2 regions of the Thauera mechernichensis genome follow, and region 2 is predicted to be linked to the other one. Evidence: predicted binding sites of a transcription regulator. Region 2 holds the regulator's gene; the other holds the start of a gene.
What was found. Region 2 encodes FNR, which switches genes on or off when oxygen is low (the NO sensors DNR and NnrR bind a similar motif). Its sites were predicted from a motif close to TTGANCTAGNTCAA; they were not measured.
Positions count from the first base shown of each region.

Region 1 (15,696 bases), on a different contig from region 2:
AAGGAGGCCATGTTCTCCGAACTGGGCCTCGCAGACCCGGCGAAGACCGACGGCGAGCTGATCGAGGCGATGATGACGCACCCCATCCTCATCAATCGGCCGATCGTCGTCACCCCGCTCGGCACGCGGCTGTGCCGGCCGTCCGAGCTTGTGCTCGACATCCTGCCGCAGCCGCAGCGCGGCGCCTTCACCAAGGAGGATGGCGAGAAGGTCGTCGATGCGGAGGGGCGTCGTGTCTGAGCCGCTGCCCGGCCAGTCCCTGCCTGACCTGCCGAACGTGGACGCGGCGCTGTTCCGTGAGCCCGATCCCGCGCAGTTGCAGGCTACCCAGCCGTCGACCCATCCGCCGCGCATCGTGCTGCTTTATGGTTCCTTGCGGGCGCGCTCGTTCAGCCGCCTGCTGGCAGAGGAAGCCGCCCGCGTGCTTCGCGCCATGGGCGCCGAGACGCGGGTCTTCAACCCGAGCGGCCTGCCGCTGCCGGACGATGCGCCCGACACCCACCCCAAGGTGATCGAACTGCGCGAGCTCACCCAGTGGGCCGAGGGCATGGTGTGGTGCTCGCCCGAACGTCATGGCGCGATGACCGGCATCATGAAGACGCAGATCGACTGGATACCGCTGTCGGTCGGCGCGGTGCGCCCGACCCAGGGCAAGACCCTGGCGGTGATGCAGGTGTGCGGCGGCTCGCAGTCGTTCAATGCAGTCAATCAGATGCGCGTGCTCGGGCGCTGGATGCGCATGCTGACGATCCCCAACCAGTCTTCGGTGGCAAAGGCCTTCCTCGAGTTCGACGAGCATGACCGCATGAAGCCTTCGGCCTATTACGACCGCGTGGTGGATGTGATGGAGGAACTGGTGAAGTTCACGCTGCTCACGCGCGACATCGCGCCTTACCTGGTCGATCGCTACAGCGAGCGCAAGGAGAGTGCAGCCGAGCTGTCGGCGCGGGTGAACCAGTCTGCCATTTGAGTCCGAGTTCGGCGTGCATGAGGGTGTCCTGGCCGATGGTGAGGGAGTGAGCCGCCCCGAGTCGTGACGCTTCACTGATCCCTTGCGGTCGATGCCGGATCAATGTTTGCCCAGTCTGCCGGCAGCGACCGTGAGTCCGACTGCCACCGCCATCAGCCCAAAGGCGACGCCTACGCGGGTGATCAGCTCGGGGGCCAGCAGCAGCAAGGCACCCAGCCCTAGCATCATCAGCCCCGACATGAGCTTCAGCAGCCGTCCCTCGCGCTCGCTCAGCTTGCGCGCGCCCAGGGTGTGTGCGAAGGCGACCACGATCAGCGCAAGCGGCAGCACGTAGATGAGGTTGTACATCCCGAGGTAGGCGTAGCGGGTGGCGGTGGGCAACTCGGCCAGGGTCAGCAGGCGGGTGAACACCATCGGGAAGCCGGCCGTGCACAGCAGCTCGTAGAAGTTTGCCGCCACTGCGAGGAAGACGGTGGCGCCGATCATGGCAGGCAGGCGTTCGGCGTTGAGGATGGCGCGGGCACGGCGGAATATGTCGGGCTTGCGCGATTCCGGGATCGACAGCGAAAGGCCCTTTTCGAACCAGAAGTAGTCCTTGACGTTGACCGCGCCGACGAACATCGCGAGCGCACCGGCTGCGAGCGTGACCCAGGCAAGGTGGCCGAACACCTGGAACAGATTGAGCCACGCGGCCATGAAGGCGAAGTACATCAGCCCGGAGACGCTCACGAAGATGCCGCCGATGAGCAGCATGCGGCCGCGGCTGCGCTGATGCGCCATCATCGACAGCAGGAACAGCAGCACGAAGAAGGCGCAGGGATTGAAGGCGTCGAGGCTGGCGAGGACGAGGGTGAGCGCTGGCAGCGAGAGGGCGCTGGCGTCGATACGACCGATGAGCGGGAGATCGATGCCCGGGTCCGCAGCACCCCGCGATCCGGGGGCGGGCCGTGGGGCCGGCTCAAGGCCATCCTGCAGGCGGGCATGGCAGGCATCCAGGCCGGTGAGCAGTTGTGCGCCGACGCCTTCGCCGCTGTCCCAGCCAATGTGCAGTTCGCCACAGAAGGCGAAGCTGGGCACGGCTGCGGCTTCGCCGCCAGCGAGCGCCGCGATGTGCTGGAAGCGCGCGACGTTGTGCGCGCTGCGCGACAGTTCGAGCGCCTGCACCCGCACCCATGGCCGTTCCTGCGCGATGGCGGTGATGAAGGGCTTCGCCTCGGTGCAATGCGGGCAGGTATGCGACCAGAAGAAATAGAGTTGTATCTCGGCTTCGCCCGAGTCGTTCCGGCTGACCCAGACTTCGTCTGCCGCTGCGCTGGCGCCGATCGCGGTCAGGGCCGCGAGCAGGAGGGCAAGCAGGGCTGTGCGGATGCGCGCGAGCATGGCGTGCTGGCCTCGTGATGCTGCAACGCGTACATGCTGGCACGGCTGGTCGCGCAAGGGGCTGACCAAGGTCAATCGTCCGCGTCAGGGGGCGGCTCGCGCTGCTTGCGCCCGTCGTCCAGACTGCCGCCTCGATGGTGGAGGTCTGCTGCCGATGTAGAATCACGCGATTCCAACCAGACCAGCCCCGGGCCTTGCCCCACATGATCATGACCCAGCCGACTCCCCTGACCCAACTTCCGCAGTCCGAGCTCTTTCGCAAGGATGACGTGTTCGTGCTCTTCGGCGAGCTCTTCGGGCGCGGATACGCCACCGGCCTCGTCGACCAGGCGCGTGCGGCCGGCATGCAGATCGTCGGCATCACGGTGGGGCGGCGCGACGACAACAACGCCCTGCGTCCGCTCAACGACGAGGAACTGGCAGCGGCCGAGGCCAACCTGGGCGGCAGGATCATCAACGTGCCGCTGATGGCCGGCTTCGATCTCGACGCGCCCGCTGGCGAGCCGACCCCGACCGAACTGCTCAACGCCATGACGCTCAAGACCTGGGAGCAGGACAAGCTCGACTGGGCGCATATCGACAAGTGCCGTGCGATCGGCACCGAGCGCTTCCGCAAGGGGGTGGCCGAGGTCATGGCCGTGCTCGACGGCATGATCGCCGACGGGCGCAATGTCCTCTTCGCGCACACCATGGCGGGCGGCATTCCCAAGGCCAAGGTGTTCATGGTCATCGCCAACCGCATCTACAAGGGCCGCGGCGAGCGCTTCATGTCGTCGCAGACCCTGCTCGACAGTGACCTGGGCAAGCTCATCCTGCAGAACTTCGACGAGGTTTCGGCCAACACCTTCCTGCACCTGATCGAAGGCAGCGCGGCGATCCGCGCCCGCGTCGAGGCCGCGGGCGGCCAGGTGCGCTACACCGCGTACGGCTACCACGGCACCGAGATCCTCATCGAGGGACGTTATCAGTGGCAGACCTACACCAACTACACCCAGGGCTACGCCAAGATGCGCCTCGAACGCATTGCGCGGGCGGCGTGGGAGCAGGGTGTAAAGGCCACGGTCTATAACTGCCCCGAGATCCGCACCAACTCCACCGATGTGTTCGCCGGCGTGGAGCTGCCCCTGATCGCACTGCTCGAGGCGCTCAGGAAGGAAGGCGGCGGCGCCTGGGCCGAGTCGCAGTGGCAGGCATGTCGCGACCTGCTGGTCGACGGCGTCACCCTGGAAGACGTGCTGAAAAAGGTCGCCGATTTCCAGACCAGTGCCGTGATGCAGCCCTTCCACGACTTCGACGCCTGGCCGATGCCGAACAACCCGGAGCAGGCCGACCTGCAGATCGGTACCTCGGAGGACATCGTGCAGATGCACAAGGACCGCAAGGCCCTGGTCACCGACCTGCTCAGCACGCTGGTGCTCGAGGCCAGCGGGGCGCTCATCTTCCGCGAGTCTGCGGCGCCCGCCGGCCCGGTGCTGTGGCTCAACCACGACGTCGTGGCGCGCCAGCTCAACCATCTGCACGCCTGATGACACCGGCCCAGCCCAACAACCCACTTCATGGCCTTACCCTTGAGCGCATGCTCACCGAGCTGGTCGCCCGCTACGGCTGGGCGACGCTCGGCAGGCGGGTCAGCATCCGCTGCTTCAATCACGAACCCAGTGTCGCATCGAGCCTGAAGTTCCTCCGCCGAACTCCGTGGGCGCGGGAGCAGGTCGAAGCGCTCTACCTGGAGTCGCTGCGGCGCTAGCAGGGGGCGCCCGCATCGCTTGGTCGTCATCGCGGCTGTCTCCGGATTAGCGCTTTGGCATATACTCGGCCGCGCCAGGGTGCTCGCGGGGCGCGGCCACGCACCTGCCTGCCCCTATCCCTGGATTACTTCAAAGACACGGAGTTTCACCACATGAGCCGCCCCACCCGAATCGTCGCCGCGCTGGCCGCGGTCGCGTTGATCTATCCCGCCGCAAGCTGGTATTCCGGCACGCGCATCCAGCAAGTCCTGGACGAGCGCTACGCGGACATCCAGTCCCACCCGGCGCTCAAGGTCAGCGAACGCGTCTACGAGCGTGGATTCTTCAGCAGCACGGAAAAGCTGAAGGTCGACATTGCCATGACGGTCACGGCCGAGGATGGCTCGCTGCAGATGGGCGAACCCCTGCGCATGAGCGTGCTCAACCGCATCCAGCACGGCCCCCTGCCTCGACTCGGAACCCTGGCGGCGGCAACGCTCGACAGCGAGCTTGACGTCGAAGGGGAGGCGGGCGCCAAGTTGCGGGAGACGCTGGGTGACAAACCAGCACTGCAGGCGCAGACCGTGGTCCGGTTCGACGGCAGCGGCCATTCGCGGATGACGACGCCGGCCCTGGAACTCGAACTCGCGGCGGATACGGAGCGTGCCCTGCGCGTCGCCTTCAGCGCCTTTCAAGCGGACATCGATTTCGGTCCCGGCATGCGCCAGTACACGATGAAGCTCGGTATCGACCGCTTCTCGATGGAGGATCCGAGCCTGCGCATCGTCATGTCGGAGCTGGCGCTCGATGCCGACCAGCGTCGCCTGTTCGACGATGAGGCCTGGCTCTATGTCGGCAAGCAGCGTGCAACGATCGCCTCCCTGCACGCCGAGGGCAAGGATGATGGCGAGATGGCGGGGATCGACCTGCAGCTCGAACGCCTGAGCTACGAGGTTGATGCCTCGGCCGAAGGCGACTACGTGGATGTCATCGCCATGCTGGGAACGGAGGTGCTGCGTGTCGGGGGCAGCGATTACGGCCCCGCGCACTACGACTTCTCGATCAAGCATCTGCATGGGCGGACGCTGATGGAGCTGTATCGCAGCTTGATCGAGGTCAGCAGCGACCCCGCCCAGCTTGCGCTCCAGGCCGAGGATCCGGCGGCAATGTTCGCGCCCCTTGCCGAGCCGGCGCTCACCCTGCTGGCCCACGACCCCGAGTTCAGCATCGACCGCATCAGCTTCACCAGCCCGCATGGGACGGCATCGCTTTCTGCTCACGTCAATCTCAAGGGCATCGAGCCCGACGAGCTCAACAACCCCATGATGCTGCTCGCCAAGATCAACGCCGCCGCGGAAGCCTCTTTGCCGCAGGGCCTCGTCGTCGCCCTCATCGGCGCTCAGGCTCAGTCCCCGCAGGAGGCCGCGGTCGTCGCTGCTCAGTTGCAGCAGCAACTCGACATGCTCGAGGCCCAGGGCTTCATCGTGCGCAAGGGTGGCCAGCTCGGCAGCCGTGCCGCGCTCTCGAAGGGCCAGCTCACCATCAATGGCCAGCCGCTCGACCTGTTCGGGCTGGGCGGGCGCTGAGCGCGGACGCTGTCATCCCCGTGTAACTGCGGGGTCATCTTCCCTGAGTAAGGTGCGCGGTTCGACTTCATGCGAAGTCTCCGTCAACCCACACCCCTCAGGGAACCATGATGAATCGATTGACCGCCGTTTCGGTTGCGCTGCTCTCCGCTTTCGCCTTCAATCCTGCTCATGCGGCACCGACCTGTGCGTCGAGTACCGCCATCGACGGCACCCCTATGCTGATCTGCGCCGAGCCGGGCTCGGTGCCGGTCAGTGACAGTCGTGACGCGCTGCAGGTGCAGGTCCAGGCCGGCGCGGGGATCACCAGCACCAACCGCAATACTGCTGCGCTCGACCTTCGCGGCGCCGGCCAGCAGGTCTCCAACGCCGGCCGCATCGAGAACACCGACACCCGCAACAACGGCTACGCGATTGCGGTAAACGGTGCCAACGCGAACATCGTCAATAGCGGCGTCATCAGCAGCGGCGACCGCGCCATCGAGGTGCTCGGCGGCACGGGTGGCATGCGGGTCGAGAACACCGGCGAGATCCTGGCGCGCCGCCAGGCCGTGCGCTCGCTGGAGGGCTTCGAGAACGCCGAGGTCATCAACCACGGTCTCATCGAGTCGCGCGACGGACGCGCCCTGCAGCTGCGTGGCGATGGCGCCCGTGTGATCAACCACGGCACCCTGATCGGCGGCGAAGAGGTCGTCGAGGCACGTGGCAACTTCTACATGGAGAACTACGGCACGGTATTGCTGCGCGATGGCATCAATGACGAGGACGGCGTGCAGTTCGCATCTGGCGAGATCCACAACTGGGGGCTGATCCAGGGCAGCGATGACGGCGTGGATATCGACGAAGGCCTGGTGCGCAACTACGCGACGGGGCGCATCATCTCCACCGGCGACACGGGCAGCGGCGTCGACATCGATCCGGAATTCGACAACGGCGTCGATCCGATTCGCCCCAGCGGTCCGCTGACGATCATCAACGAGGGCTACATCGAAGGCCCGCGTGCCATCGGTGCCGACCCCGCCGCGCAGTCGAACGTGGATATCATCAACAGCGGCACACTCGTCGGCCGCAGTGGGGCAGCGATCGAACTCGCGCCGGGCCAGGGCGATAGCACGCTGACCCTCACCGGCGGCAGTGAGATCTTCGGTGACGTCTTCTTCGGCGCCGGCAATGATGGCGTCTTCATCGACAGCCTCGGTGCGGCCGGTGTGCTCAGCGCCGGGGTGATCGACGGTGGCCTGGGCATCAACAGCGTGCGCTTCGTGAGCTATGCCTTGTCCGACCTGCTGTCCTTCGTATACGAAGACGAGCGGGTGGAGCTGTCGTTTATGACTGCCTTCGGCAAGGTCAGCGGCGCCTTCCGCAACTTCAGCCAATGGGACTTCGGCGTCGATGACGCGCGCTTCGATACGCTCACGCTGGCCAGCCGTTTCGATGGCTCGAACGCGGTCCCGGCGCCGGCCACCCTGCCGCTGCTGCTCGGCGCACTCGGCGGGCTGTGCCTCGTCGGCCTTCGCCGTCGCGGCTGAGCTTTACGTAAATATCGACGCGAGCAACTATCGTAGCTGTTAACAGGCTCTCGGCAGAGGCAGACTGGATCAATTCATGATGGTAAGGTAAACTATAGGCCTCTCTGGCCTTGCAGGCCATTACCAACGGCGTGTGAGCTATTTGTTCGCTGGCGTACTGTATGTCAGCGAGCGCAGTGCGCGTGTTGCCGTACGTTCCGTGGAATGGTGATCGATGCATGCACTGCGTTTGGGCGCTTTGGTGACGAGTCTTCTGGCGGCGGGCGTGACTGGCTGTGGCTCGACGCCAGAACAGGGAACGAAATATTCGCCTACGCTGTGGCCGACAGAGGCAGCTTCCTTTCGCCAGCGGCCTGGCTCTCCGGTTCTGAGTCCGAGTCAGCGGCGTCTCATCCAGGCACAGCTAGAAGGTCAAGCTGCTGAGCGACTTCGGCTCGAAGCGGAGAACCAGCGCCTCGTTGCCAGCCTGTTCGACATCGGCTTCAAGCCCACCGAACTCGTCGACGTACTCGACGCGTATCAGCCTGCGGGCGGTGTCGATCGTGCCCTCCCGGTGGTGGAAGCGTGCTCGCATCATACGGCGTCGATGGGCAGTCAGTTGTCGTGCGCAGCGAGTGAGTTGGCACAGGGCAATGGAACGGAGGTTACCGTTGCGTACGATGGCGGCGGGCAATCTGCAGGGGCCTTCGACCTATTCGCGCTTAACAGTGATCTGCGCGCCTTTCTGGCAGCTATCCCAAGCGTAGAGCCTGTTCGTGGCGCGCGGGTTACCTCTGGCTTTGGCGTCCGGCGCCACCCTATCTCGCGACAGATCGGTGCGCACGAAGGAACGGACTTTGTCTCTGACGACCGGACCGTGCGCTCAGCCGGCGATGGGGTGGTGAGGTTCGCCAGTCGACGCGGTGGCTTCGGCAAGCTCGTCATCGTGGAGCATCCGCTCGGGTTCGAGACGCGATACGCGCATTTGTCGCGCATCGCCGTGCGCGACGGCCAGCGGGTTGTTGCGGGTCAGGAACTGGGGACGATGGGCAGCACGGGGGTGTCGACCGGGGTGCATCTGCACTTCGAGATGCGCTTCAGGGATCGCCCCCTCGATCCGCTCAAGGCGCTCCGTGCATCGCACATGCCGCTTGTGAGCGCCCGCTCGGGCTTGGTCTGGTGAGCGGGCGGCGATAACGGAGGCAAATCAGGCGGTCGTTTCCCGTGCGGCGGTGCTGCGCGTCAGGATCGCGTAGATCTGATCCTTCAGGCGAAGCTTCTCCTTTTTCAGCACTTCGATCTCCTCGTGGGTGCGGTGCTCCAGATGCATCTCGAAATTCTTGATGCGCTGATCGAGCTCGTTGTGGCGATCGAAAAGATTCAGGAAATGCCGATCACTTGTCTTGAGCTCGGTGATCAATTCACGATGTTCGGGGAACATGGTCTAACTCCCTCAGGGTTTCAAGTTCTCATCCACGATGGCCTGCGGTGACTGAGCCTGCAGGGACGGTGCAGCCCAGTCACCGAATATGTCGGGCGGTGTTCCGCCGCCCGACGCCTACTCACTGGAAGGGATCCGGGCGCGGCGTGGCGTTGCTCGACGGCGGCAGGATCGGCATGGTGAGTTGCGGCTGGTCACCGGTCATCGTCTTCAGGAAGGCGACGATCTTGCCGATCTCGTCATCGTTGTAGGTACGACCAAGCTGCAGGCGCCCCATGATATCCACCGCTTCCTCCAGCGTGGCGGCTTCACCGTCATGGAAGTAGGGGTAGGTCATTTCGACGTTGCGCAGCGTCGGCACCTTGAAGTTGAAGCGGTCCGCATCAACCCCCGTGACGGCCGAGCGCCCTTCGGCCGGCGAAGTCGACTGGTACGGCTCGACCAGGCCCATGCGCTGGAACGAGGTGCCACCGGCAGCAGGACCGTTGTGGCAAGCCACGCAGCCGCTTTCCTTGAACAGCGTGTAGCCGGCGAGTTCCTTGGCGTCGAGTGCCTTGTCGTCGCCCTTGAGCCACTTGTCGAAGCGCGAGTTCGGCGTAACGAGGGTTTCCTCGAAGGCCGCGATCGCGCTGGTCACCATGTCCATGTCGATCTGCTCCTTGCCGAACACACCCTTGAACTCGGCAACGTAGCCCGGGATCGACTGCAGCACGTCGAGCGCCAGGGTGTGCGGCATGTTCATTTCGATGTCGGCCTGGATCGGGCCTGCAGCCTGCTCCTGCAGGTTCGCGGCACGGCCATCCCAGAACTGGGCGATGGCAAGGCTGGAGTTGAGAACGGTCGGCGAGTTCACCGGACCTGCCTTCCAACCATGGCCGATCGAGGTCTTGAGGTTGTCGGTACCACCGCGCGACAGGTTGTGACAGGTATTGCAGGAGATGATGCCGGACATCGACAGGCGGGGCTCGAACCACAGCTTCTTGCCCAACTCGACCTTGGCGGGGTTCTCCACCTTGGCGGGCTGGATCGGTTGGATCGGCTCATCGCGTACGGTGGGGGCTGCAAAGGCGCTGCCAAGCGACGCGATGGCGATTGAGATGGTCAATATGTATTTCATGTGCAGACGCTCCGATGTAGAGGTAATTATAAGACAGTGCGATCAATGGGGCTGCGCCGTGACCCTTGGCGCATACAGGTCGTAAACCCATATTTCAGCAATAGTTACGATGCCTGCAGTTGATAAAAATCAACGGACGAACGAATTCTGGCGTTTGAGCAAGTTCCGGTATGGTTTAGCTTTTCTCAGGCTGTTGCGGGGGTCTTGAATAAGGTAAACAATACTCAGTCTGCGGGGTGTGCGCATCTCACGATGATGTTTGGCGCCAGCCCTCGCACAATGCCCGAATAGGGGCAAATGCTGATCTTGAGGTGAGCAGATGATCATCGATCTCGATGAGCAGCGACGCAGGAGACTGGTACATAAACCCTGGGCATGGCGCAACCTGTCCAAGGAGGCCTTTACCGAGCTCTGCCTCTCGGCGCTGCTGGATCTACCCCCGCCGTTCAACACGCTGCCGGAGGACGTCGCAGGGCAGCTTTACGGCGTACTCTGCTCGCGTCTGGACTGGAAGGAGCGGGTCAGCTTCATCGACAGGGTCATCCTTGAGCCCAATTTCGTGCTTCGCGAGTCGGCCTTGCTCACTATTCTGGGCAAGGAGTTCGACGCGCCCGTCGCTGCAGCGGCGGCGGCGCGGCTGATGGCTGGCGCCCCGATCGATCCACAGGGTGTGCCCGTCAGCTTTCATGAGTTTGCCGAGATGCTGTGCGAGGGCACTGTTGGCAACCCCGGGGCGGTGGTCGCCGGTGCGCTCATGGTTGCCGACCGGCAGTTGATAACCGCGATCGAGGGGGTGCGACCCTTGCTGGCGGTGGATACGGTCGCATCGGCGGCGCAGTGTTGCTGTGGCTTTGCTTCGGCCCTCGTCGTCGACTTCTGGCTCGACTGGATCGAGGAGTTGCTCGACAACCGCTTCGACTCCTTGGCATTGGCCTACGCCCATGCAGCGGTGTCGGCCTTGTTCATCCCAGCCGAGGCGCCCGCACGCCATGAGATCTGCGAGTACGAGCGTGTGCCGTGCAGTGAGGACCTCAGGGAAGAGGCAATTACCGTCGTCCGGCGGTGGAGCTTCGACGCCTTCCGCAGGCGTATTGAGCCGCGCATGCGCAGGATCGCCGCGCACGAGCAGCGCCCGCGCCTCATGCCAGTGATCATGCGTTCCTGGGGATATGACTGAGCGAGTCCGCCACAGCTTCGGCGTTCAGCGCTCGCCAAGTGCCTCTGACAGGGTCTTGGTGACAGGCTTTGTCAGGTATTGAAGTACCGTGCTCGAGCCCGTCTTGATCTCCACTGTCGCCGTCATACCGGGCAGGATATCCAGGTCGGCATCTGGTCGGCCGCTGAACTGGCGACCCTCGGTGCGCACGAGGATGCGGTAGTAGGGTTGTTCGCCCTGGCGCAAGTCCTCACGCAATGTGTCCGCGCTGATATAAGTGAGGCGGCCAGGCAAGTCACCGTAAATCGTGTAGTCATAGGCATCCACCTTGACGGTGGTGGGCAGCCCCTGGCGCACGAAGGCGATGTCGGCCGGGTTCAGGCGCGCCTCGATCACCAGGTCATCCTCGAGCGGCACGATCTGCATGATGTCCTCGCCTGGGCGGATCACCCCGCCCAGGGTCGTGATGCGAACATTCTTCACCACGCCGTGCAGGGGGGCACGGATCTCGGTCTGCTCGAGCACGTTACGACGCTGGGCAAGGGTCTGCTCGACGCCGGCGAGGTCTTCCTGCGCTTTGTTCAGCTCCGCCTGCGCGTCCTGGAAATACTTGTTGCGCTTGTTGGTAATCTGGGCCTGGAGTTCGGCCAGCTGGCGCTCGAGGCGCAGTACCTCGCTGCGGCTCACGTCCCCGGATGCGAGCAGGGGGCGGTTCATCGCCAGCTCTTCGAGCACCAGCGAGGCCATGCTCTCGAGGGCGCCGATTTCCTCGTCGATCGCCGCCCGGCGCTTGCGCAGCAAGGCGAGTTGGTTGTCGCGGAACTGCGGGTAATCTTCCACCTCGGGCGGGAACACCGGCGCGGCGGCGAACACCTCGGCACGCAGCCGCGCGACCGTGGCTGCCAGGCCGGCCGCGCGCGCCCGGGTCTCGAGGTAGGCCGCTTCGGCGCGGGTGCGCTCCAGGCGAGCGAGCAACTGGCCGCGCTCGACGACGTCACCCTCGCGTACCAGCAGCTCGTCCAATGTGCCGCCTTCCTGCGACTGGATCACCTGCGTGCGTGAGCTGGCGATCACCGAGCCCGCAGCGCGGCTCACCTGGTCGAGCTCCGCGACCCAGGCCCAGCCCAGGAACACCGCCACGGTGGCGATCGTTGCCCACATGATGGTGCGCGGCGCATGAAGGCTGGCGGCGAGGGGACTCGGGTGGTCAGGGTCGGACGGACGTAGAAACCAGAACATGCTCATGCACTTGCAGAAAGGGGAGGGGGCGGAGCGCCATCGCTGCGCCCACGTTCGGCGAGTTGGCTGGCCTTCTCGCGGGCACGGGCGAGCACCTCGTCGCGTGGGCCGTCGGTGAGGATACGGCCGTGCTCGAGCAGGATCACGCGATTGACCTGCATCACCAGCGCCGGTTTGTGGGTTACCAACACGATCGTGGTCTCGCGCGGCAGCGCGCGGAACAGATTGTGCATCACCAGCAGTTCGAGCTGCGCATCGAGCGCGGCCGTCGGCTCGTCCAGCAACAGCACGCGTGGCCGCATCAGCAGCAAGCGGGTCAGGCCGACGAGCTGGCGTTGCCCGCCCGACAAGCCCCGGCCGCCTTCGCTGATCTCCAGTTCCAGGCCGCGCGGGTGGCGCTGGATCACCTGCGCCAGTCCAGTCAGGTTGGCCACTTCCAGGATGCGGCTATCGCTCTGCGTCGGCAGGCCAAGGCACAGGTTGTCGCGCAGGCTGCCGTTGAAGAGTCTCACGTCCTGCGGCAGGTAACCCACGTGCTCACGCACGAATGCCGGTGCCAGGTGGCTCACATCCACGTCATCGAGAAACACCGAGCCCGAGCGCGGTCGGTACAGGCCCGACAGTACCTTGATCAGCGTCGACTTCCCCGACCCCACGGGCCCCAGCACCGCCACGCGCTCACCTGGGGCAATGTTCAGGGCGGGCACAGTCAGCGCCGGGCGCTCATCGCCGAACCCATACACCACGTTGTCCAGGCGCAGGCGGCCCTCGCACTGCTCCGGTACCACCAGCCGCCGGTCCTCGTCGCGTTCTTCGGGCAGTGCCATGATCGCGTCCAGCGCACGTAGCGCGATGCGCGCGTGTTTCCACTGCACGATCAGGTTGGGGATCTGCGCCAGCGGCGCCAACGCGCGCCCGCTGATGATCGTGCACGCGATCAGCCCGCCCATCGTCAATGCCCCGGTGGTGATCGCGTAGGCGCCGGCGGCAACGAGTCCGACGTAGCTCAGCTGCTGCAGGGTCTGGGTGAGGTTGGCCGCGAAAGTGCCATGCAGGCGCATGCGCAGCTCACTCTCGGCCAAGGTGGCGGTCAAGGCACGCCAGCGGTCGAGCAGCTTCCACTCGGCGCCCGCCGCCTTGACCGACTCGATGCCATCGACCGCCTCGATGAGCAAGCCGTTCTTGCGGTTCGACTCCTCGATGTGGGCGGCCGCCAGGCGCTCGAGCGGTGCGCGCAACGCCAGGCCAACAATGAGCGCCAGCCCGGTCACCACCAGCGGCACCAGCGCAACCGGCCCGGCGATGAGCGCGATCACGCCGATGAAGAGCAGCGCGAACGGCGCGTCGGCCAGGATGAACAGGGTCGATGAGGCCATGAAGGCGCGCACCGACTCGAACTGGCGAATCTGCGCCGCAAAGGTGCCGACGGTGCGCGGGCGCGCGTCCATGCGGATGTCGAGCGCCTTGGCAAAGAACACCGCCGACAACTCCTCGTCGATTGCCTTCGAGGCGCGGTCCACCATCTGCGCCCGCACTTGCTTCATCAGCAGCTCCAGCCCAACGGCGAGCAGCACGCCCACGGTCAGCACCCACAGCGTCGAATAGCCCTTGGTCGGCACCACGCGGTCATACACCTGCATCGTGTACATCGCCGAGGTCAGGCCGATGAGGCTCACCACGAAGGTCGCGAACACCGCCTCCACGAAGATCCGCCGGTGGCGGCGCAGCGCGCGTGCGAAGCAGTCGCCCGCGCTCGGCGCGGCCGCCGTGGCCTGCGTGGGCGCCATGCGGGCATGGCCGGTGCTCAGGCAGAGCACGGTGCCCTGCTCGGCCTGGGTGGCCGTCAACACCTCGCGTGCGCCGGCCGCATCGTCCACGACAAGGTCGCCATTGCTCAGCCGTGCGCGCACGAGCAACAGCTGCGCACCATCGCGCGCGAGCCATAGCGCGGGCAGGTCGTCGCGCTCCAGCGCGCGCGCCGCCCGCGGCCTGATCTCGCCGGCCGGGAAGCGCGCCTGCCAGCATGCTGCGGCACGCTGCAGCAGCGGCAGCGAGTCGATGGCGATGCCATCGTGCGTTTCCTGCTGCATGGCGAAGCGATGCACCGGCACCGCCTGTCCAGCCAGGGCTGCGAGCCGGGCGAGCAGGACCGGTAGCGTATGCGCGTCGCCGCTCGAGCTCATTCGGTGCCCGCCGCTGCGGCCTGCACGCCGCTCGCAATCAGCACGCGCAGCGTGCTGAGCAGTGCGCCAGCGCGCGCATCGGCTTGGCCGTATAAGGCCTGGGTGAGCTCGCGCTGGGCGTTTAGCACATCTAGCCAGCTCTTGCGCCCCACGGTGTATTGACGGATGTAGGAGTCCACCACCTCACGCGTGGCACCTACCAGCTCGGCGCTCGCGGGCAGTTGCTCGCGCAGCGCCATGGCCTGGCTCCAGTCGGTTGCGACCTGTTGCTCGAGCTGGCGGCGGGCGACGGCCAGCGCATCCCGGGCGCCCTCCGCACGGGCCACGGCAGCCTGCATCGCCGTCGCCGCAGACAATCCAGCGCCGGGTTGATACTGCAGCGCCACATAGGTAAAGTCCCGCGCCTGTCCGGGCAGCAGGCTACCCATGCGCTGATCGTGTCCAATCACCAGCTGTGGCAACAGGCTCGCTCGATTCACGCCGACCTGCGCGGTCGCGGCATCGATGCGGGCTTGCAGCAGGCTCAGCTCGGGCGAGCGCGCGACCGCCATCCTCACCGCCTCGGCCTGGCTCAGCGACAAGGGCGGCAAGCGCGCCGGCGGCTGCAGGGTGAAGTCGTCCTCACCGACCAGCTGCGTCAGGCTGGCATGGGCGCTATCGAGCAGGGCGCCGGCCTGAATCAGTTCGGTACGGGCCTGCTGCAGGCGCGCCGCAGCCAGGGTCGCGTCCGAGCGCGGGCTCACCTCCGACACGACCCGGCGCTGGATCATGTCGTACAGCCGTTCATGTTCGCTCACGTTCGCGTGCGCAGCGCGCTGGCGCATCTCTGCGCGCCACTGTTCGGCAAACGCGGCGACGGTCGCCAGCTGCAGCTCCTGGCGCGTCAACGCGACGGCCTCCACCGCGGCCGCCTGGGTCCGCTCCGCGGTGTCGATCTGCGCCGTGATGCGCCCGCCGGTCCAGAGCGGCTGCTGGACACGCACCGTGGTCTGCACGCCGCCGGCATCGAGCCGCGTGCTCTCGGCGCTCAGGCTCGGGTAGCGGCCCCAGCGTGCGCTGGCGACATCGCTCGCGGCCGCCCGCACATCGGCCTCGCGTTGGGCGACCTGCGGATGGGTGCGTGCCACCTTGTCGAGTGCGGCATCCAGGCTCAAGGGCGTGGCGCCGACCGCGCAGGGCAGCAGGAGCAAGGCGAGCGCAACGGCTTTTACGGGATAGGTCATTCGGTCACACCTTTGCGATGACAAGGCCGTCAAGGCACTGGATGTCGCAGCCGTGGGCGGCGACGCTGATGGTCAAGTGAGCTGGGGATGGCGTGATTAACCCGCACCTGCAAGCAACTGCTCGACCAGGACGCGAAGTTGCGGAGCAAGCTTGCCCGTGGCTAGC
Region 1 covers NZ_JARQZE010000002.1:445,738-461,433, forward strand. Annotated here, with positions in the region: gene arsC (arsenate reductase (glutaredoxin)) at 1-240, shown strand, start outside; gene arsH (arsenical resistance protein ArsH) at 218-970, shown strand; gene P7F68_RS04950 (NrdH-redoxin) at 1,070-2,350, opposite strand; gene P7F68_RS04955 (enoyl ACP reductase FabMG family protein) at 2,560-3,876, shown strand; gene P7F68_RS04960 (VF530 family protein) at 3,876-4,097, shown strand; gene P7F68_RS04965 (YdgA family protein) at 4,251-5,663, shown strand; gene P7F68_RS04970 (hypothetical protein) at 5,771-7,192, shown strand; gene P7F68_RS04975 (M23 family metallopeptidase) at 7,407-8,354, shown strand; gene P7F68_RS04980 (HP1242/YdcH family protein) at 8,379-8,612, opposite strand; gene P7F68_RS04985 (cytochrome-c peroxidase) at 8,734-9,729, opposite strand; gene P7F68_RS04990 (hypothetical protein) at 10,049-10,906, shown strand; gene P7F68_RS04995 (HlyD family type I secretion periplasmic adaptor subunit) at 10,931-12,130, opposite strand; gene P7F68_RS05000 (type I secretion system permease/ATPase) at 12,127-14,307, opposite strand; gene P7F68_RS05005 (TolC family protein) at 14,304-15,530, opposite strand; gene P7F68_RS05010 (tetratricopeptide repeat protein) at 15,627-15,696, opposite strand, start outside.
Region 1: the regulator FNR is predicted to act here: its motif matches at 9,849-9,862, upstream of P7F68_RS04985 (cytochrome-c peroxidase).

Region 2 (15,696 bases):
GCGACAAATCGCCCCGCCCTCGCGATCGCGTGACTCAGATCACCCTGGAGTAGCGCGCGCGCTCACGGTCTGCGCGCAGATAGCGGTCGAACACCATGGCGACACCGCGCACCAGCAGGCGACCAGCAGGCTCGACGCTGATCCAGTCGCCCTCGATCTTCACCAGCCCGGCCTTCTGCATCTCCTGCAGGTCGGCAAGTTCCTCGGCGAAATAGGAGCGGAAGTCGATCAGGTGGGCGATCTCGATCGACTGCATGGACAGCTCGAAGTGGCACATCAGCGCCTGGATGATCGAACGCCGCAACAGGTCGTCGGCGGTAAGTTCGATGCCACGCAGGACCGGCAGCTCGTCACGGTCGAGCGCATCGTAGTACTCGTCGAGCGTCTTGACGTTCTGCGCGTACACCGGACCGATCTTGCCGATTGCCGATACGCCGAAGGCAAGCAGATCGCACTCGGCCTGGGTGGAGTAGCCCTGGAAGTTGCGGTGCAGACGGCCCTGGCGCTGAGCAACGGTGAGTTCGTCATCCGGCTTGGCGAAGTGGTCCATGCCGATATAGACGTAGCCGGCCTCGGTAAGGCGACGGATGCCGAGCTGCAGCAACTGCAGCTTGGTGTCTGCAGTGGGCATGTCGCCGCTGTTGATGCGGCGCTGCGGCTTGAACAGGCCCGGCAGGTGGGCATAGCTGTAGAGAGAGATGCGATCGGGCGAGATCTCCAGCACCTGCTCGAGGGTACGGTTGAAGCTGATCACGTTCTGCTTGGGCAGACCGTAGATCAGGTCCATGCTCACGGACTTGAAGCCCGTGGCACGTGCCGCGTCGATGACGAGCTTGGTCTCGTCATAGCTCTGGATGCGGTTTACCGCCGCCTGCACATCTTCGGCGAAGTCCTGCACGCCAACGCTCATGCGGTTGAACCCAAGCTCGGCGAGCAGTTTCACGGTGTCGAAGTCGACCTTGCGCGGGTCGACCTCGATCGAGTATTCGCCATTGGGAACGAGCGTGAAGTGTTCGCGCACCGCGGCCATGAGCTCGCGCATCTCGTCATGCGACAGGAAGGTCGGCGTTCCCCCACCGAGGTGGAGCTGCGTGACCTGGCGGCTGCCCTCCAGGCATTCCGCCTGCATCGCGATCTCCTTGGCCAGGTATTTCAGATACTTGGCCGAGCGCCCATGATCCTTGGTGATGATCTTGTTGCAGGCACAGTAATAGCAGATCGTGTTACAGAAGGGGATGTGGAAGTATAATGAGAGCGGTTTGCTGACGCCGCCGACCGCCCTTTTTGCGAGCCAGGCCTTGAGCGCATCGGCGTTGAAGGCCTCGACGAAGCGGTCCGCTGTCGGATAGGACGTGTAGCGCGGTCCGTTGATGTCGAATCGGCGGATGAGTTGCGGATCGAAGATGAGTTGGTTCTGGCTTGTCATGATCTTGCTGCGGCAGTGTGTGCCAAACAATGGCAGATCGCCGCGTTTTTTTGGTTGACGTGGGTCAACGGGCGTGATGTGTTGCCCGATCGAACCACTCCTGAGCCAGGTCTGGCGTCTTTTGTCGGGGAAGCAGGATTATCGTGCAGATGAGGGCGAGCGTGCCAATTACCGTGAACGGGCTCAAGTCTGCCTGTTCGCAGTGCAACCTGGTCGAGTTGTGCCTGCCCTTCGGGATGTCCGACAGCGAGTTGAACCGCCTGGACGAACTCGTTGGCGCGCGGCGCAAGGTCAAGCGCCAGCAAAGCCTGTATCGTGCGGGCGATCCGTTCGAGGCGATCTACGCCATCCGCGCCGGTTCGTTCAAGACCGACGTGCTGCTCGAAGACGGCCGCGATCAGGTGACCGGCTTCCAGATGACCGGAGAGATTCTCGGCCTCGACGGCATCAGTGCAGAGTCGCATACCTGCAATGCGATCGCCCTCGAGGACAGCGAGGTCTGCGTGATCGCCTATGACAAGCTCGAGCAGATGTCACACGAAGTGGAAGGCCTGCAACTGCAGTTCCACAAGGTGATGAGCCGCGAGATCGTGCGCGACCACGGCGTGATGATGCTCCTCGGTTCGATGCGCGCCGAGGAACGGCTGGCGGCGTTCCTTCTCAACATGTCGCAGCGCTTCAATGCGCGTGGCTTCTCGGCGCAGGAATTCCACCTGCGCATGACGCGCGAGGAGATCGGTTCCTACCTGGGGCTCAAGCTCGAGACGGTGTCTCGCGCTTTCTCCCGCTTCCAGGACGAAGGGCTGATCTCGGTGCAACAGAAGCACGTGCAGTTGCTCGATCCCACCGGGCTCAAGCGCCTGATCCAGCACCAGCACGGCGCGCGCTGACGCTGGCCGCCCCGCCTCGACGGCCGCCATTGTTCAGGCAAGGAAGCCTGCGGGATTCTTGGTGAAGGCGACCGACACGATCCATACGTACACGGACAGGGCGGCCGCAAAGGCGCCCGCACGCACCGGCTTGGTCGGGCCGCGCTTGAGTGCAAGCGTGCCAAGCAGCACGTATGCAACCAGGCCACCGACCTTGGCGGTCACCCAGTCGGCGGCAAACGGGTACTGCGCGATCATGACCGCCAGCGTGATCGCTGACAGCAGCAGCAGGCTGTCGATGATGTGCGGCAACACACGGGTGAGCCGGTGCGAGAGCATCGAATTGCCCGTCAGCATCCACATGCCGCGCAGCAGGAAACCCGCTGCGCTAAGCACGACGCAGACGACGTGAACGTGTTTGATCGCGTAGTACATCCTTTCTCCTTGCAAGGGCTGGCAAGCTGCCGGTCTCGGGGCGACAGGTATTGTCGCCCGTCTCGGGTAAGATTACGAATCGTTCCGGAGCCAAAGCAATGTCCCAGCACCCCCATGTCGACATCCCTGCCCTGCTGCATCGCATCCCGCTGTTCAGTGAGTTGTCGGAGTCGGATATCCAGCGTGTGTCGCGCTACACCCGCGATCGGCATGTCGGCAGGGGCGAAGTGCTGTTCCAGCGCGGCGACCAGCCCCACGGCTTCTATTTCGTCGTATCGGGCCAGATCAAGCTGGCCTTCTCGTCGCCACAGGGCACCGAGAAGGTGGTCGAGATCGTGGGTGCGATGCAGAGCTTCGGCGAGGCGGTGATGTTCATGAACCACCCCTACCCGGTCTTTGCGGAGGCCTTGTGCGACACGGTGCTGATCCATGTCGGCCAGGCGGTCGTGACCGAACTCATCGACCAGGATTCAACCTTCGCTCACAAACTGCTGGCCGGCATGGCGATTCGTCTGCACAGCCTGATCCAGGACGTCGAAACCTACTCGCTGCGCTCGAGCATGCAGCGCGTCATCGGCTACCTGCTGCAGGTGGCGGACAGCGACACGCCATGCGAGATTGCGCTTCCCACCAGCAAGCAGGTGATCGCCTCGCGCCTCAACCTGACCCCCGAGACGCTGTCGCGAATCTTCCATGACCTCAGCGAAGCAGGCCTGATCAGCGTGCAGGGCAAGCGCATCACCTTGCACGACCCTGCACGCCTGGCACGGCACAACGCCTGAGGCCGTTGCAGCACGGTAGCCGTTCAGGGCTCGAGCACGTACTGCCCTGGCGCATCGGCAAGCGCGGGAAAAGCCTCGGTCGACACCGGGCGCGCCGCCACGAGCGCGCCGCAGCGTGGCTTGAGCCAGCGCATCCAATCTTCCCACCAACTCCCCTCGCAACGCTTGGCGCGCTGACGCCAGGCTTCCGGCGTATCGTCGCGTGTGCTGGCCTCGACCCAGTAGTGGCGCTTGGGCGGATCGACGACGGGATTGACGATGCCCAGGATATGCCCGGAGCTCGACAATACCTGCCGCACCGGTCCGCCAACGTGATGCACCACTTTGAAGGTTTGCAGCCACGGCGCGATGTGATCGTCCTCGGCCGCAACCGCATAGAGCGGCTGCGAAACGGCCGCGAGGTCGAGCGCCTCACCGGCGACCTGCAAGGCCCCTGGCTGGATCAACTTGTTGTGCAGGTAGAGTTCGCGCAAATACCAGGCATGCATGCGGTACGGCATGCGGGTGGTATCCATGTTCCAGAACAGCACGTCGAATGGCGGCGGTGACTCTCCGTACAGCCAGCCATGCACGACGTAATGCCAGATCAGGCTGTTGGAGCGCAGCAGCCTGAATGAGGCGGCCATCTCCTTGCCGTCCAGGTAGCCCTTGCGAGCCATCTGCTCGGTCAGGTAGCGGATGCTGCTCTCATCGATGAAGACCTCGATGTCGCCTGGTTTGTGGAAGTCGACCAGCGTCGTAAACAAGGTCCAGTCGGCGACCGGCATCTCGGCTTCACCATAGCGCCGGTTCGCCCACGCCATGTACATCGCCAGTGCGGTGCCGCCAATGCAGTAGCCGGCGGCATGCACTTTTGCGGCGCCCGTGAAGGCGCGCGCCTGACGGACGATCTCGTCGATGCCCTCGATCAGGTAGTCATCGAAGCCCACCTCGCTCATGCTGGCATCAGGGTTCTTCCAACTGGTGATGAACACGTCGAGCCCCTGATCGAGCAGGAAGCGGATCATGCTCTTTCGCGGCACCAGATCGAGCACGTAGAACTTGTTGATCCAGGGCGTGATGATCACCACGGGCTCGGCACGCACGCGCTTCTGGGTCGGGGCATAGTGGATCACCTCGAGCAACCTGTTGCGGTAGATCACGGCACCAGGCGTGGTGGCGAGATTCTCGCCCACACGGAAGTCATCCGGGCTCGTCATGCGAACGTTGCCGGCCTGCAGGTCGGCGAGCCAGTTCTCGAAGCCACGCCTCAGGCTGTCGCCATTGGTCTCGATCGCGCGCCTGAGCGCAACAGGGTTGGTCCAGAAGAAGTTGGTCGGCGCAACCGCATTGAGCCATTTCCGCCACCAGAAGGCTGCGCGCCTGCGCTCCTTGTTCGACAGCCCCGGCGTCTCGTAGAGCATGTCCTGCGTATGGCGGGTGAAGGCGAGGTACCACTCCTTGATCAGGTCCCAGGTCGGGCGCTCGGTCCAGGCAGGATCTGAGAAGCGCGCATCATCGGCATTCGGGCTGATCGGATCCTCGCTCGGAATACCGCGCATGCGATCCCACGTGTGCATCTGCAGCCGGAAAAGGTCGCGCGAGAGACTCAGCAGGTGCTCGCTCAGCTCCTGTGGATGCGCCATCCAGGCAAGCTGCGCGTGGACTATGGGCGCGGTCATGCCGAGTGGATCGACCGACCCCTCCACCTTGTCGTGCAGTCGACGCAGCAATTCATTGGCACGCCCGCGCGTCGCCCTCGGGTGCGACGATGGACGACTCCTGCGGTCCGGTGTAGTCATGTGCTTCGCTCTCCTCGCAACGATTCATCGGAGCTGGTACGGGTGTCGGGCGACAGCCACCTCGACACCGCTCCAGCCTAGCTCACCCTCCACTGCCGAAGCCAGGCCGGCAGCGGCAAGCACCTCGCCATGGACGACGAAAGTCCTCGTTGGCGGCGGCGTGAAGCCGCGCAGCCAGTCGAGCAAGGCCGGGCGGTCGGCATGCGCAGACAGGCCACCGATGGTGTGCACGCGCGCGCGAACGGGTACTCGCTCGCCGAACAGCGTGACCTGCCTGGCACCATCGACCAACCGGCGACCGAGCGTGCCGGCAGCCTGGAAACCGACGATCACGATCGCACATTCCGTACGCGCCAGGTTATGACGTAGATGGTGCTTGATTCGCCCGGCGTCGCACATGCCGCTCGCCGAGATGATCACGCGCCCGCCACGCACGGCGTTCAACGCGATCGATTCCTCGACATCCTGGACGAAGCGCAAGCGAAAACGTTCGCCATTGGCCTGCACCCAGTCGTACAGCTCCCGCGTCTCGTCATCCCAGAGCTCGCGGTGGCGAACGGTGAGCTCGGTCGCCGCTGTGGCCATCGGCGAATCAACCGCAACGTCGAGCCGGCTCACCCGCCCGGAACGGACAAGATCGGCGAGCACGAACAGCATCTCCTGGGTTCGCCCCACTGCGAAGGCCGGAATGATCACGTTGCCTGTATCACGTGCGAGCGTGGTGTTGAGCACATCGGCAAGCTCCGTGTAGGTGTCACCCACCGAGCGATGAGCGCGATCACCGTAGGTCGACTCCACGCAAACGATGTCGGCGCGCGTAACCCGCACGGGATCCTGCAGGACAGGCCGCAAGGGCTGTCCCAGATCGCCCGAGACGACCATGCGGCGCCCGCTCCCGACGAACTCGATCTCGATGATCGCCGAGCCCAGGATATGACCGGCATTGCGAAACCGGCAGCGTACACCAGGCGCGGGCGAAAACCAGACATCATATTCTATCGCACGCAAGCGCCCCAGGCTCGCCCGCGCCTGCTCGACCGTATACAACGGCGCAAGCTCCCTGTACCGCTGCGTCTTCCTCGAGCGCGCATTGCGCAAGGCCCACTCGGACTCCTTCTCCTGTATGAAGGCCGAGTCCATCAACATGACGCCCAGGAGGTCTACAGTGGCAGCGGTAGCGTAGATCGGCCCCCGGTAACCCAAGGCAACGAGCCGTGGGACGAGGCCGCTATGATCTAGATGCGCATGGGTAAGGAGCGCAAACTGGATGTCGCGCAGATCGAATTCGAGCGCCTCCCGGTTCTTGCGATCGGCCTGCCTGCCACCCTGAAACAAGCCACAATCGACGATGAATGCACCGTCAGGATGATCCACCTTGAGGCAGGACCCCGTCACCTCGCCAGCGGCGCCGTAGAAAGTCAGCTGCATCGTCAACAAGCCTCCCTATGCGTACTGCTTGCAACGCCCCGCATGCACCTTACACGCACGCCACAAGAATCACGGAGCAATCCGCAGGCTGTTTGATCGCGATCAAGCGCCCTCAGCACGTGGCGCTGGCTATAATCGGATCGTGACACACAACAGGGAGTCTCCGTCATGTTCAAGCACATCCTGGTCCCGACCGATGGGTCGGCCTTGTCCGAAAGCACGGTGGCCCGCGCCGTCTCCTTCGCCAAGGACGCCGGAGCGCGCATCACCTTCTTCTACGCCCAGCCCGACTTTCCCATGCCCATTTATGGCGAAGGCGCACTGATCGACCCCACAACGCCGGAACAGTTCGCAAAATCGGCCGCGTCCGAGGCAAGCGCCATCCTGGCCAAGGCCAAGGCCAGCGCAGATGAGGCTGGCGTGGCATCGGACACGGACACTGCCGTCAACGAAGTCCCCTACGAGGCAATCATCGATGCAGCCGATCGCCATGGCTGCGACCTGATCTTCATGGCCTCCCATGGGCGGCGTGGCATCGCAGGTCTGCTTCTGGGCAGCGAAACACAGAAGGTGCTCACCCACAGCAAGACGCCCGTCCTGGTCTATCGCTGAAAGGGACAGGAACCCGTGCTTATGCAAAAACGGCCCTCACGGGCCGTTTTTTTGTTTACCGGTGTGCTGATCAGCGCCCGGCGCTCGCCCTGCGTTCGTCTTCGGCCATGTGCCGACGCGCGAAGCGATACAGATAGATCGCCATCACGACCACGAACAGGATGGTGAACAGACTCAGCAAGCCGATATCACTGGTGAACAACAACTCCCAGGCCATGACATACCTCCTTAGCAGAAAAATCAGGCATTCGGATCAATGGTGATCTCCATCTCTGCAGGGAGGAACGCGGCCCCGTTCATGCGCCAGCTGCGGGACTCATCTTCTATCAGGAACAACCAGCGCCCGGTACCAAGGGGCGCAATCGCACTTTCATACAACCCTTCGCCCTTGCGGGTGAGAACCAACTCCTGGTCCAGACCACCCCGTGTGGGGTGCGAGATCGTGAGCCGGATCCGCTCTGGCACATCGACCGCGTTGGTCGCGCCCAGCTCGATCCTGATCTCCTGACTACGAATCCGGAGGTCGGCCTTCAGACCAAGGTCGCGGGCGTGCTCGGCCCTGCCCATGGTCTGCACGATCGCACGGCCTTCCTTGTAGTAGTCGTCAACAACCATGCCATCGAAAGTCTTCACGGCAATGACGAAGGTTGCGATGCCGGCAATCACTGCAATTGCCGGAAACGTGATCAGAAACCAGGGCCAGCCCTGCCGATACCACGGCGGAGGGGGGGACTTGTCGGACGCAGCAGTACTCATGTCACCTCGGGATCAGGAAAGTGGTTTCTTCATTCACGCTCAGCGCCGGGTTGTCCTCGGCCGTGATGCGGAAAGCAATCGTGTTGGCACCGGGAACACCCTCGTCGTAGGGCACCAGGACCTGAAGCGTCACCGCCTGGGTAGACGCCGCCGGCACCTCGACGCGCTCGACACCACCGATACGCACCCCGGGCATGCCGGACACCGCGAGCTGGAACGCGCGCGGCGCCTCGGTCATGTTCATGACCTGAAGCTGGTAGACGTTCTCGATGAAGCCGCCTTCGATTTCACGACCAAGCGACGAGCGGTCACGAATGATGTCGACACGCAGAGGATCGCGCGCCGCGAGCCCCCAGACGAAGGCAAGAGAGACCAGTACCAGCACGGCGCCATAGATCAATGTCCGCGGCCGCAGTACATGCAGCAGGATCTCCTTGCGCCCCCAATGCTTCTTGAGCGCGTTCTCCGTGGAGTAGCGGATCAGGCCACGGGGATAGTTCATCTTGTCCATGACCTGGTCGCAGGCATCGATACAGGCTGCGCAGCCGATGCATTCGTACTGGAGGCCATCGCGGATGTCGATACCGGTCGGACAAACCTGCACGCATATGCCGCAATCGATACAGTCTCCTTTGCCGACGCTGCGCGGGTCGATGTTCTTCTTGCGCGTCCCGCGCGGCTCGCCACGCTCCTCGTCATAGGTAATGACGAGCGTATCCGGGTCGAACATGACGGCCTGGAAACGCGCGTAAGGGCACATGTACTTGCAGACCTGCTCACGCAACACCCCGGCGAAGAGGTAGGTGAAGCCTGAGTAGAAGAGGATCCAGAACAGCTCCCAAGGGCCGAAGCCAAACGTAAGCAGGGAGGCGAGGAGCTCGTCGAGCGGCGAGAAGTAGGCGACGAAGGTAAAGCCGGTCCACAGCGCGACGAGCCCCCAGGCCGCAAACTTGCTGCCACGACGCACGGCCTTGCCGACGCTCATGGGCGCCTGGTCGAGCTTCTGCCGCCTGACATGATCACCCTCGATCTTCTGCTCGATCCACATGAAGATCTCGGTGTAGACCGTCTGCGGACAGGCGTAGCCGCACCAGAGCCGTCCGGCCACCGCAGTGAAGAAGAACAGCGCGTATGCGGAGATGATCAGCAGGATGGCGAGGAAGAAGACATCCTGCGGCCAGAACACCCAGCCGAAGATGTAGAACTTGCGCTCGGTGAGGTGAAACAGCACTGCCTGCCGATCGTTCCAGCTGAGCCAGGGCAGTCCGTAGAAAAGGAGTTGGGTGAACCACACCAGGGCCCAGCGCCAATTGGCGAACAGGCCGGTGACTGCGCGCACGTAGAGCTTCTTGCGTGCGGCGTAAAGCGTATCGAAACTGGCGTCGGAGTTGGCTTGCGCCGGCTTGCGGGGTTCTGGGGTCGTGCTGCTCATGGCCTAGTGTACCGATGAAGTGTTGTTATTGTTGTTATGGTAACCCCGGGGGAACCCCCATTCCCCCGGAGATGGAACTGCAGACTGCGGTGCGACTGTTACTTCTTGCTCAGGCTCAGTACGTAAGCGGTCAGGATGTGGACCTTGTCCTCGCCGAGGAACTCACCGAAGCCCGGCATACGGTTGTTACGGCCGTGCGTGATGGTCTCGATGATGACGGCTTCGGACGAACCGTAGAGCCAGGTGTTGTCGGTCAGATTGGGCGCGCCAAGCATCGGGTTGCCCTTTGCATCGGCACCGTGGCAGGCCACGCAGTTGGTCTCGAAACCTTCCTTGCCGCGCTGCGCCCGCAGGGAGTCATGCGCGAGGCCGTTCAGCGAACGAACATAGTTGGCGACATCCTTCGCACCCTCTGCACCAAGCGCCGGCCCGAACGGGGGCATGATGCCGTTGCGGCCGTTGGTGATCGTCTCGCGGATGTTGTCCGGCTCGCCACCCCACAGCCAGGCGCTGTCGGTAAGGTTCGGGAAGCTCTTCGCACCCTGGGCAGCCGAACCGTGACACTGCGCGCAGTAGGTCAGGAACATGCGTTGCCCCATGGCGCGGGCGTCGGGATCCGCCGCCACGGCCATGACGTCCATGTCGCGATACTTGGCAAAGACGGGGCCGAAGCGCTCTTCCGCGGCCTGCATCTCGGCGTCGTACTGCGCCCACTGACCACGGTGCTGGTTAACGTTGCCGAAGCCCGGGTAGATCGCCAGATAAACCACACCGAACACGATCGTGATCCAGAACAGGTACATCCACCAGCGCGGCAGCGGGTTGTTGTACTCGGCGAGCGTCTCGTCCCACACGTGGCCGTGAAGCTCGACCGGCCCCTTCTCGCGCTTGGTCATGTTCGACACCAGCACGAACACACAGAACAGGATGGAGAGGGCCACGAGGACCATCACATACATGTTCCAGAAACCGCTGATAAAGTCAGCCATTTGCTTTTCCCTCTTGGTCTTGCCGCCCCCCCTGGGCCGGCAGGTCGTCGTCGCTCAGGGGCAGGCGCGCCGCCTCGTCGAAGCCGGCCTTGGCGTGCTTGCTGTACGCCCAGGCGCAGATGCCGAGGAAGCACAGGAACCCAAGCACCGTGATCAGGCTTCTGAAGTCATTTATATCCATGGCGCGCCCAGCTCCTTACCTGAAGTTCGAAATCGCGGTGCCGAGCCCTTGCAGGTAGGCCACGATCGCATCGAGTTCGGTCTTGCCCTCGAGCGCTGCAGGCGCCGCGGCGATTTCCTCCTCGCTGTACTTGTGCAGGCCGACCTTGTTGAGCGCACGCATCTTCGCCTGGATGTCGTCCGCCTTGACAGGACGATCCAGCCACGGGAAGGCCGGCATGTTCGACTCAGGCACGACATCACGCGGGTTGATCAGGTGGACACGCTGCCACTCATCGGAGTAACGACCACCAACTCGGGCCAGGTCCGGACCGGTGCGCTTGGAACCCCACTGGAACGGGTGGTCGTAGATGAACTCACCCGCCACCGAGTAGTGGCCATAACGCTCGGTTTCGGCGCGGAACGGACGGATCATCTGCGAATGGCAGTTGTAGCAGCCCTCGCGCACGTAGATGTCACGGCCGACCAGGCGCACCGGATCATAGGGTTTGACGTCGAGCGCATTGCCCTTGTGGTCGATTGCAGTGGTGGTCGAGTGCTGGAAGAACAGCGGCACGATCTCCACCAGACCACCCACGCTGACGGTGAGCAGCGTGAGGACGATCATCAGGAATACGTTGCGTTCGACTTTTTCGTGTTTCGATTGAGCCATGTTGTTGTTCTCCGATCAGGCGTGGGCAGCCGCAGGCGCAAGCACCGGGGCGTCATAGGCCTTCTGGCCGGCGATGGTCTTCACCATGTTGTAGAACATGATGAACATGCCGCCGAGGAAGAGCGCGCCGCCGATGAAACGGATGGTCCAGAACGGGTAGCTGGCCTTGACGCTCTCGACGAAGGAGTAGGTCAGGGTGCCATCCGGGTTGGTCGCACGCCACATGAGGCCCTGCATCACACCGGAAATCCACATCGAGGCGATGTAGAGCACGATGCCGATGGTCGCGATCCAGAAGTGAGCGTTGATCAGCTTGACGCTGTACATCTCGCTCCTGCCATACAGGCGGGGCAGCAGGAAGTACACCGCGCCGATCGAGATCATCGCCACCCAGCCGAGCGCACCGGAGTGCACGTGACCAACCGTCCAGTCGGTGTAGTGCGACAGCGCATTGACCGTCTTGATCGACATCATCGGGCCTTCGAAGGTCGACATGCCGTAGAACGAGAGCGAGGTGATCAGGAACTTGAGGATCGGGTCGGTGCGCAGCTTGTGCCAGGCGCCGGACAGGGTCAGAACCCCGTTGATCATGCCACCCCAGGACGGCGCAAGCAGGATCAGCGAGAAGACCATGCCCACCGACTGGGTCCAGTCAGGCAGCGCGGTGTAGTGCAGGTGGTGCGGGCCAGCCCACATGTAGGTGAAGATGAGCGCCCAGAAGTGCACCACCGACAGACGATAGGAATACACCGGACGATCGGCCTGCTTCGGCACGAAGTAGTACATCATGCCCAGGAAGCCCGCGGTCAGGAAGAAACCCACCGCGTTGTGGCCATACCACCACTGGATCATTGCGTCCTGCACGCCGGCGTAGGCGGAGTAGGACTTCATGCTGAACAGCGACACCGGGATGGCGGCACTATTGACGATGTGCAGCAGCGCCACGGTGAGGATGAAAGCACCAAAGAACCAGTTGGCGACGTAGATGTGCGAAATCTTGCGCTTGACGATGGTACCGAAGAACACCACCGCGTAAGAGACCCACACGACAGCGATCAGGATGTCGATCGGCCACTCCAGCTCGGCGTATTCCTTGGAGGTCGTGTAGCCCAGCGGCAGCGTGATCGCCGCGAGCACGATGACCAGTTGCCAGCCCCAGAAGGTGAAGGCCGCCAGCTTCGGCGCGAACAACGTAGCGTGGCAGGTACGCTGGACCACGTAGTAGGAGGTGGCGAAAAGTGCACAGCCGCCAAACGCGAAAATCACGGCGTTGGTGTGCAGCGGGCGCAACCTGCCGAAGTGCAGGAATTCGTGAACGTTCAGTTCGGGCCACACGAGCTGTGCTGCGGCGATGACACCGACCAGCATGCCCACGATGCCCCACACCACCGTCATGATGGCGAACTGACGCACGACTTTATAGTTATAAGTCGCTTGCGATTGCATGTGAGTCACCTCTTTGTTTTGAAAGCTTTGCGAGCACGACGCGCGACGACTGCGGCGCACTTCCTGAAGACCGGCCGAGAATACGCGTTGGCGTAAATCCCAATTTGACACAGATCAACATTGTATTGCAGCCGAGGGGGGCGAGGAAGCAAAAATTGGACGAAATCCAGATCCATGCGCCCTATCAGGCAAGGCCCTCGTCACAAGGCTGAAGGCGCAGTCAGACGGGCGTTTGCGGGCAAGCGCCGCACGCAACAGGAGCGCCGTCGCCGGCATATCGGACCGACCGCAGCAACCACGGGCCGCATACCCAAAACGCCGAAATCGAGAATGACAGACGAAAAAAAAGGGTGCGTATCAACGCACCCCCAACCCCAACAGAGAGACATAAAAACACTCGTTGCCCACCGTCTTCCAAGCCCGATCGACAACCACGGCACAATTATCGCCACGCCGCCAAAGCGCGTGTTGACCTAGGTCAACCTGTCCGCATCTGCACCACCCCTGGAGCAAGCGCCGAGGCGACATGTCAGCGCTCCCCCTCGTCACGCCCTGCGGTCCGCTTCGCGTCACCCCCCTCCCGCTCCCGGGCGTCCGGAGCCGGCTCGTCACGGTCGTCCATCAGCAGCCGATAGGCTGGCCCCTCCATGTCGTCGTATTGACCACTGCGCAGCGACCACCAGAAGATCACACCGATCACGAACACCAGCAGCACCGATAGCGGGATCAACAGGTACAGGCTCTCCATGCCAGCTCTCCTATGCAAGCCTCAGGCTCGGCCCCGCGGCACGCGCTGCAGGCGCAGCGCATTGAGAACGACGAGCAGCGAACTCGCCGCCATGCCGACCCCTGCCATCCAGGGCGTCACCAGCCCGGCCATTGCGAGCGGGACGGAGGTGAAGTTGTATGTAAACGACCACCAGAGGTTCTGGCGAATGATCTTCAAGGTCTTGCGCGACAGGTCGATACCCCGTCCGAGGCTGGCAAGATTCTCGTTGAGAAGCACGATGTCAGCCTGATTGCGGGCCAGATCCGTCCCCCCACCCATGGCGACCGACACGTGGGCCTGCGCAAGCACGGGGGCGTCATTCACGCCGTCGCCCACCATCGCGACGACGGCCCGAGCATCCTCCTGCAAGACGGCGATTACCTGCTGCTTGCCCTGCGGGCTCATGCCACCGCGGGCATCCTGCACACCCAGCGCCCCAGCCACGGATTCCACCACTGGCTGGGCATCACCCGACAGCACACTCGTCGGGATCTGCTCGCCGGCGAGACGGCGCATCAGCATCCCCGCCTCCTCACGGACGCTATCTGCCAGCCTGAACAAGCCCAGCCAGCCCGACCGCGATGCCAGCGCAATCACGGTTCCACCCTCGGACGCAAAACCCTCGAGTGCCGATGGCATCGCAAGCCCCGTCGCGCCCGAAACATACTCGGGACGACCGATAAACACGGTCTGGCCGTCGATGAGCCCGTGCATGCCTTGCCCGGTCTCGGCTTCGACTTCGCTTGCCAGCGGCAACTCGAGCCCGGCGGCAGCCTCACGCAGACCGGTCGCCACCGGATGCTCGGAACCCTGCTCGATCGCCGCAGCCATCGCCAGCACGGCAGCCTCGTCCGCGGCACCGAGGGGCAACACGCGCTCCAGGCTCATGCGCCCATGGGTCAGCGTTCCGGTCTTGTCAAACACGAACCGATTGGCATTGGCCAGGGTCTCGATCGCATGCCCGCGCGTGACCAGCACCCCCATTCGAGCGAGGGCATCGGTGGCTACGGTGAGCGCGGTCGGTGTCGCCAGCGACAAGGCGCACGGACATGCCACCACCAGAACGGAAACGAACACCCACAACGCGCGCTCGGAATCGATGAAGTACCAGCCAACACCGGTGATGCCCGCCAGCACGAGCAAGGTGACGATGAAATAGCCGGCCACCTTGTCGGACTGCGTGGCAAGCTTGGGCTTCTCGCTCGCGGCCCGCTCCATCAACTGACGGATGGCCGCCAGGCGCGTCGCGTCACCCACCTGCTCCACCCGCAGCACCAAGGGGGAGGACACATTGATGCTGCCACCCGTGAGCCGCGCGCCAACGCGCTTGGCAACGGGCAAGCTCTCGCCGGTGAGCAAGGCCTCGTTGACCTCGCCAACCCCCTCCACCACGACACCGTCGGCGGGCACGACTTCGCCCGGCCGCACGCGCACGATGTCACCCGGCGCGAGCTGCGCTGTCGGCACGCGCTCGCTGGCTGCGGACTGCGGCCAACCGGCCAGCCGCTCGGCAAAGGATGGCAGCACCTTACCGAGCTCCTCCACACCGCGCACCGCCTTCTGCCTTGCCAACATCTCCAGGTAACGCCCACCCAGAAGGAAGAAGACGAACATGGTGACCGAGTCGTAATACACCTCGGGACCATCAGTGAGCGTGGCCCACAGGCTGGCAAGAAATGCACTGCCCACACCCAGCGCGACCGGCACGTCCATGCCCAGGCGGCGCAGACGTATGTCACGCCAGGCGCGCTGGAAGAATGGCGCGGCCGAATAGAGCACGACCGGCAGGGTGAGCAGGAGGCTGGCCCAGCGCAACAGCAGCTCGATGTCCCAGGTCATCTCGCCCTCGCCCGCCACATAGACGGGGAAGGCGTACATCATGACCTGCATCATGCCGAAGCCGGCCACGAAGACCCGCCACAGCATCGAGCGCCGCTCCTTGTTGGCGATCTGCTCCGAACGTTCGGCGTCGTAAGGGTAGGCGCGATAACCGATGGCCTGGATTGCGGCAAGGATGTCGGACAGCCTGATGCGCTGCTCGTCCCAGCGCACGCGCGCGCGCCGCGTGGCGTAGTTGATCTCGATGGCTGACACCCCGGGCAGGCGGGCGACATGATTTTCGTTCAGCCATACACAGGC
Region 2 covers NZ_JARQZE010000001.1:16,522-32,217, forward strand. Annotated here, with positions in the region: gene hemN (oxygen-independent coproporphyrinogen III oxidase) at 35-1,426, opposite strand; gene fnr (fumarate/nitrate reduction transcriptional regulator Fnr) at 1,576-2,316, shown strand; gene P7F68_RS00105 (SirB2 family protein) at 2,350-2,730, opposite strand; gene P7F68_RS00110 (Crp/Fnr family transcriptional regulator) at 2,829-3,512, shown strand; gene P7F68_RS00115 (PHA/PHB synthase family protein) at 3,536-5,173, opposite strand; gene P7F68_RS00120 (MBL fold metallo-hydrolase RNA specificity domain-containing protein) at 5,318-6,721, opposite strand; gene P7F68_RS00125 (universal stress protein) at 6,890-7,333, shown strand; gene P7F68_RS00130 (DUF3149 domain-containing protein) at 7,404-7,550, opposite strand; gene P7F68_RS00135 (FixH family protein) at 7,574-8,089, opposite strand; gene ccoG (cytochrome c oxidase accessory protein CcoG) at 8,091-9,521, opposite strand; gene ccoP (cytochrome-c oxidase, cbb3-type subunit III) at 9,620-10,510, opposite strand; gene P7F68_RS00150 (CcoQ/FixQ family Cbb3-type cytochrome c oxidase assembly chaperone) at 10,503-10,691, opposite strand; gene ccoO (cytochrome-c oxidase, cbb3-type subunit II) at 10,707-11,342, opposite strand; gene ccoN (cytochrome-c oxidase, cbb3-type subunit I) at 11,358-12,788, opposite strand; gene ccoS (cbb3-type cytochrome oxidase assembly protein CcoS) at 13,318-13,536, opposite strand; gene P7F68_RS00170 (heavy metal translocating P-type ATPase) at 13,558-15,696, opposite strand, start outside.